DNA from 2 places in the Paenibacillus sp. FSL R7-0273 genome. Region 1 is predicted to be linked to the other one. Evidence: a T-box and tRNA genes for the amino acid it is inferred to sense, from the RefSeq annotation. Region 1 holds a T-box; the other holds one or more tRNA genes.
The links. A T-box is a leader RNA that pairs with one kind of tRNA and senses whether it is charged. The one in region 1 lies ahead of lysS (lysine--tRNA ligase), so its partner is inferred to be a tRNA-Lys.

Region 1 (3,415 bases):
ATAAGTTTTGGCGCGTTCCAGAACGACCTTAAGCGCACGGTTCGATTCCGGGTCCGGCTCGCCTTTCTTCGCTGCTACATAAATCTCAACGCCGAATTTGGCGTAGACCTTACTTGTATTGGCATCCTTGGATGCCTTCTTCTCTTTAATATTATTCCATTTACGGCCCATAGTGTTCGACTCACTTTCCAACATAAGTTATAAACAGTCCGTTATATTATACCTCTCTTGGGACGATCCCGTAAAGGGCATAGGAGCTCTGTTTAGAAGTCCAGCAGCGCCAGCACGCGCTCTTTGCCCAGTGCCTGAACGAGTACAGGAACCCTCGGACCCTCCGGCTGCTGCAGAATCAGCTGATAAAGGATGGAAAACAGTGCCTTTTGATTGCTCCTCATCGTCTTTTTGTCAGCATCGTGACAAATAGCGTAAACCTGCTGCATAAACTCCGTTTCATCGGAAAATCCGGTACGGAGCAAGCTGCAGAATGCTATTACCCGCTCCTGCTCGGCAGGTTCAAGCGATTGATACAACACCCGGTCCGGACTGGTGTTAGCCGTAACCAGCTTATGCGGAGCATAATGTCTGATCCAGTGCTCGGCCCGTTCTGCGGTTTGCCGGAATAATTCGGCTTGACCGGCATGTCCGCCATCCTGATCCAGCAGCCTTTGCAGCAGCCCGCTGTCCCAGTTGATCAGCGGCAGCAGGGCCGCAGCCTGGCTGAAGCCCGGCGCTTTCAGCTCTGCAGGATTTCTCCGGGCCAGCTCGAGAGCCGCACGCAGGTCTTCACTTTCCAGCTGCCCTGCGGCATAAGCTTTACAATAGCGCTCGAATTCCGTGTAATTCCGCAGCACATCCTCATCCAGGCCGATACTGAAGGCAGCATCCGGCTGGTATTTGGCGAACATGAACAGGATCGGCTCCGGCCCGTATACCTTCAGCAGGTCCTCCGGCGTATAGTTATGCCCGGACGAGCTGGACATTTTGGCATGGCTGCCCTTGATGCTGATGAACTCATAGGGAACGTAATACGGCGGCTGGTTTCCGAATATCCGCTCCGCGATGACCTTGGCTACATTATAGCTCCCCGTCTCGGACGAATGATCGCGGCCGCCCGGCTCGAACACAACCTGCTCCATCCCCCAGCGCATCGGCCAGTCTATTTTCCAGTGCAGCTTGATGTTTGAGGCCTGGGGAACGTGCAGCGTGTTGTAGCAGCCGCATTTGCAGCTGTAGATGATGTCCTCCGACTCCCCGTCAAAAGCGTGGACGCTGGTCGAATCTTTTCCGCAGCGCTCGCAATAGACCTGAATCGGGTAAAAGGCTGCCCGGTCCTCCTCTGTGGCTTTGCCTGTTTTGAACATCATCAGGATATCGTAAATTTCCCCTCTGCTGCGCAGGGCATGGAGTATGGCCTGATTATATCTGCCCGACTGATACTCACGGCTCTGATAGATAAATTCAGGCAGGATGCCAAAAGCGCTCAGCGCTTGTTCAAACTCCTGCTCGTAGTGCTCAGCATAAGAAGCATGGCTGCCGCATGGACATGGGACCTTGGTGTAGGGCAATCCGATATACTGCTCATATGAAGCGTCCAGCTGCGCGGGAACCTTGCGGAACCGGTCGAAATCATCCCACGAAAAAATAAAGCGGACCTCCTTCCCGGCTTTCTGCAGCGCCTGAGTGACGAAGGAAGTGGTGACAATTTCGCGGAAATTGCCGATATGAACCGAGCCCGACGGGCTTATGCCCGAGGCGCATACAAAGGTCTGGCGCTCAGGATGACTGCTGATCAGGTCGTTTGCGATTTTTTGTGCCCAATGCATGTTAATAATCTCCTCTGCTCTTTAATAAAAAACAAAAAAGCCCCCGCCTCAAGATTGTCATCTTGAGGACGGGAGCTGTCATAAGCACCGTGGTACCACCTCTGTTCGCGGACATGTTGCCAGGACCGCCTCTTCGGGTACGGCCATCACGCTTATACCCTAGCTCTGTAACGGGAGCTCCCGTCATACCATCCTTGGGCGCTCTAAACACCCAATTCCGTATGCAGCTCAGAGACTTTATTCGTCAGGCACATTGCTGCTCCATTTCACCGGGCTGGAGCTCTCTGGGAGCAACGTTTGCTTAACTACTCTTCTCTTCATCGCTTTTCTTATTCGATTAAACCTATTTAAACATGATTTGCTGTGATTTTTCAAGCTTAAATTTCGGCTGCATATCAAGCTACAACTCAATGAAAAAGATTTTGAATACGCCTAAGTAACGCTTCTTCGCTGTGATATCGCCAATAAAGGTGCTGCTGTCCTGAATGTCCGGCAGACTGAAAACGGAAAAGATTATGTAATTATCCCGCTCTGAAATGTTCTCCACCAGCGGCCGGACTACAGCCTGATTAAGGCTTTCTGGCAGCGACGCGCCAAGTATTTCCTTCAGGTCTTCCACAGCATATTCCGCAAAATCCTCAATGGACGGATTAAGCAGCGCAAGCACCCCTGCCAAAATCACAAGCAAAATAAACAAATTTCTGATTCTTCCCGGCTTGGCCCGGCGCTCAACCTGCTGATCAAAATATGGGTCCATATCATCCCTCCTTCTGTAACCATAATTCATTTGGGTATATATGTAAATGATGTTTGTACTGGGTTCAGCGCAGCTGAATGCTACAGGCAGGTATTCAATGCCGCTATTTTCTGCTACACTGGCTTCACTATTGTTATTGAGGAGCTCTGACGGATGTTATCAAATGAAGCTTTTACAGCAGTATTATTTCTATTACTAACCATACTGGCAGTCATCGTCTGGGTGATCAGCTTCATCAAACCGTCGATGCTTAGCCGCAGAAATGCTTCCTCCGGGAAATCCCGCAAGCGTGTTAAAAAATTCTCTCTGCTTGCAGTGGCTGTAAGTTTAATTCTTACTATTGTTACTGCACCGGGAACCACGCTGCTTGAAAAGGCTACTTCATTACAGAATTTTTTTATATTTAGAGACTTCAAAGTGATTGGCACATTCATATACACTTCAAAAACAATGGACGCTGAAGTTACCTCTGTCATTGACGGCGACACCTTCCGAATCCGGACCAATGAAGGTAGTACTGAAAAAGTACGCATGCTGCTGATTGATACCCCGGAAATTGGAGAACAGCCAGAGCCCTATGCTCTGGAAGCGCGTGAATACACGAAGGAGCTCCTTTCAGGACAAACCGTACAACTTGAATTTGACGAATCGGAGCGTGATCAATACGGCAGATTGCTCGCCTACGTATATGTGGATAATCGGATGGTTAATGAGCTGCTGCTGGAGAAGGGGCTGGCCAGAGTGGCTGTTTTCCCGCCGGACACCAGGTATGTTGATGCTTTCAGGGAAATTGAAACGAAGGCTCGTGAAACCGGGCTCCGGGTTTGGAGCATCG
Region 2 (3,415 bases), 1.0 Mb from region 1:
CCAAGGAGGATGTCGGACGCGGCATGATCGGCAAGGTAGACCCGGCGGTGCCCGGGCTGCAGACGTGGTGCAGTGAAAGCCATCTGGCTCATGAGCCGTCCCGGGGGCTGCGCTCATCCAAGGGTGAGCAGCTGGATGAGGAAGCGCCAGGCACTAACATGAACATTAAATGGGCAGGCGATATGACGACCCAGTTCATCAGCGGAACCTTTGAAGAACCGGTTTCTATTGAGGACTGGAAGCGGGGCACGCTGCTGACGGCAGAGGGTACACGCTCTAACAACGGCACCAAGGGCAATCCTTGCCTGGTGGCGGATCTGTTCGGGGACTGGCGCGAGGAGCTTGTTGTACGTGTGGCAGACAGCTCGGCTATCCGCATCTACATGAACACAGAGGTGACGGACCGGAAGCTGTATACTCTGATGCATGATCCGCAGTACCGCACAGGGGTGGCCTGGCAGAATGTAGTTTATAATCAGCCCTGCTACACTAGCTTCTATCTGGGTACGGATATGAAATGGTCCAAGGTGCCGGTGCCGGATTTGTTATAAGTTCGTTGTTCCCCTGTAAAAGCAAAAATGACCGCCCTTTTATAAAGGCGGTCATTTTGTATAGATTGCTAAACATCCAATCGCAGGCTATCATACCGCTAACTACCGGCTGGAACAGCCTAGCTGTGCTCCGCAATCTGAACCTCAAAGCCGTCCGGGTCCAGCACATAAAAGAACCGCAGATGCGGATTGGGTGAGACGGGTCCGCGCGCTACCGGGATACCATGGCTTTTCAATTCCTCGATAGTTCCGTCCAGGGACTCCGTTTCGAATCCGACAGACACCCCGCATTCCGGCAGCAATGCCGGATCACTTCCTTGGATAAGCTCGATTTTGGGCTGACCCTCCGGACCCAGCATAACGATCTGCCTGCCTCTGCTCTCAAATTGCCGTTCAATGGGAAGACCCAGAATCCCGTGGTAGAAATGTAGAGATGCCTCCAGGTCGCGTACTCTGAGCGTAATCCAATTCATTTTTAAGTTCATAATGCAGTCTCCTTCTTTAATAAAAATCGCTGTAGCTATTGCACGCTAGGGAAAGATAATCTCAGGAGCAGCATCAGCGTCTGCACTAACATTAAAGAATCCAACCTTGTGCCTGAGCGCCAGCTCCCGCATTTTAATATATGCGTCTCCGGCCACCGACCAGGCAAAAGCCGCATAAATGATATTTGCAGCCAAGGTATAATCCGTCAGCAGGTTATCAGTCCCGGCTTCCTCCTCTATGTAGTTCATTAACATCTCAAGTTTACTATGACTAAATAAAATAAAAAAATGTTTGACAATTAGTCAGCGGCGAGGTATATTATAAGAGTTCCTTTTGAGAACAACGGTCATAACGGCCGACATAATATGGACTCTTAGCTCAGTTGGTAGAGCAGTAGACTCTTAATCTATTTGTCCAGGGTTCGAGCCCCTGAGAGTCCATTACATGAAGAACGGCAGCGATGCCGTTCTTTTTCTGTTCATTTATACAGCTGAAAGAGCGCCCCCGTGTAAACAAAGGGGGGGCGCTCTTTTTTATATACAGGTTATCTGGTCTCCAGATACGCAATACCCAGCGCCCCGGTAACCGGATTACGGTAGGTTTCGCAGGCTACGTCAAAGACCTGGCCGATCAGCTCCTTGGTCAGGATATCCTCAGGCTTGCCGCTGGCGGCAACCTGCCCCTGCTTCATTACATACAGATAATCACAGTATTCGGCAGCAAGGGTAAGGTCGTGGAGTGCGGCGAGAATGCCGATGTCCAGCTTTTTGACAATATTCAGGATCTGCAGCTGGTATTTAATGTCCAAATGGTTGGTCGGCTCGTCAAGAATCATAAATTCCGGCTGCTGGGCCAGCACACGTGCCAGGATCACCCGCTGCTTCTCCCCGCCTGACAGAGAATTGTAGCTGCGCTCTGCATGACCTTCCAGATTAACCTTACGCAGGGCAGCAGTCACGATTTCATGGTCCTGTCTGTTGTCTGTCTCCAGCATTCCTTTATGCGGAGTCCGGCCCATTGCGGCCATTTCGCGGACAGTGAAGTCGAAGCTCAGCTCATTAAACTGCCCGACGACGCCCAGCTTTTGCGCGACCACCTTGGGGCTTGCTTTGATTACATCCAGATCAGAGAGAAAGACGTCCCCCTGCTTAGGCTTGATGACTTTATAGATGCTTTTCAGGAGCGTGGATTTACCGCAGCCGTTCGGCCCGATCAGACCCACGAATTGCTTATTGCGGACCTTTAGTGATACATCCTTAACAATATTTACATTGGAAAAGGAAACCGCCAGACGTTCAACGTTTAAGTCCATTATGATTTGCCTCCAAACGCGTAGCCTTTTTTGACCAGCATATACATGAACATCGGCGCACCAATCAGGGCAGTGATAATCCCGATCGGAAGCTCCACACTCGGAACAATGGTCCGGGCAATTACATCAGTCCAGATCATGAAGATGGCACCGAACAGGATAGAAGCCGGTAGCAGCCTGCGGTGGTCAGAGCCGACAAGTCCGCGAATCAGATGGGGGATAATCAGGCCGACGAAGCCGATCATTCCGCAGCTTGCGACCATAATACCGGTAATCAGGGCAGTGAGAATCATATAGGCTCTGCGGTAAGCACCCAGCGATATTCCCAGTGTAACAGCCGCTTCATCACCAAGCATCATGGCATTCAGGGCACGGAACTGCATCAGGAAAAATGCAGCAGCCACTGTGATGGATACGGCAATCAGCGGCAGCTTATCCCAGCTTGAGGCGGCCAGACTTCCCATAGTCCAGAAAGTTACGGTCTTAATGCCTTCGGCATTGTTAGCGAAATAGACGATGAAATTGGCAAAAGCGGTGCATAGCGCGTTTATGACCATACCGGCCAGCACGAGCTTGACTGATGTCATTTTGCCTCCGGCATTGGCCAGGAGCAGCACAAGAAGGGAAGCACCGACGGCGCCGGCAAAAGCCCAGAAGGCTACACCCGTCTGCCCCAGAAAGCCCATCGTCCCAAAGCCGACCAGAATGGCGAAGGTTGCACCGAGTGAACCGCCTGAGGAAATACCTAGTATGTATGGATCAGCGAGCGGATTCTGTACAGCGGCCTGCATAATGGTACCGCACAGTGTAAGGCCTGCACCGATAAACAGGGCCATTAGCACGCGCGGAAAACGGATTTTCCAGATGATATCTACAAAAGATCCGGAAGTCAGGTCCTGCACATCTCCTATCTGAATGCCGGTAATCTGATGGAGCAGAATCCGGTACGATTGGGAGACGGGGATTTCAACCTGTCCAAAGGAGACGGCGGCCCCCGCCGACAGAACTGTAATGACCAGCAGAACAATAATAACAGCAGTAAAGCCATAACGGCTATTAATGATAG

Region 2: it has a tRNA-Lys gene. The T-box ahead of lysS (lysine--tRNA ligase) is inferred to sense a tRNA for this amino acid. The anticodon was not compared.

What each region holds. Positions count from the first base shown of each region.
Region 1 covers NZ_CP009283.1:3,425,021-3,428,435, reverse strand. Annotated here, with positions in the region: gene R70723_RS14780 (YebC/PmpR family DNA-binding transcriptional regulator) at 1-171, opposite strand, end outside; gene lysS (lysine--tRNA ligase) at 264-1,823, opposite strand; T-box leader at 1,885-2,153, opposite strand; gene R70723_RS14770 (hypothetical protein) at 2,224-2,580, opposite strand; gene R70723_RS14765 (thermonuclease family protein) at 2,734-3,415, shown strand, end outside.
Region 2 covers NZ_CP009283.1:2,425,306-2,428,720, forward strand. Annotated here, with positions in the region: gene R70723_RS10295 (rhamnogalacturonan lyase) at 1-551, shown strand, start outside; gene R70723_RS10300 (VOC family protein) at 671-1,036, opposite strand; gene R70723_RS10305 (hypothetical protein) at 1,082-1,285, opposite strand; tRNA gene R70723_RS10310 (tRNA-Lys) at 1,405-1,477, shown strand; gene R70723_RS10315 (ABC transporter ATP-binding protein) at 1,582-2,349, opposite strand; gene R70723_RS10320 (FecCD family ABC transporter permease) at 2,349-3,415, opposite strand, start outside.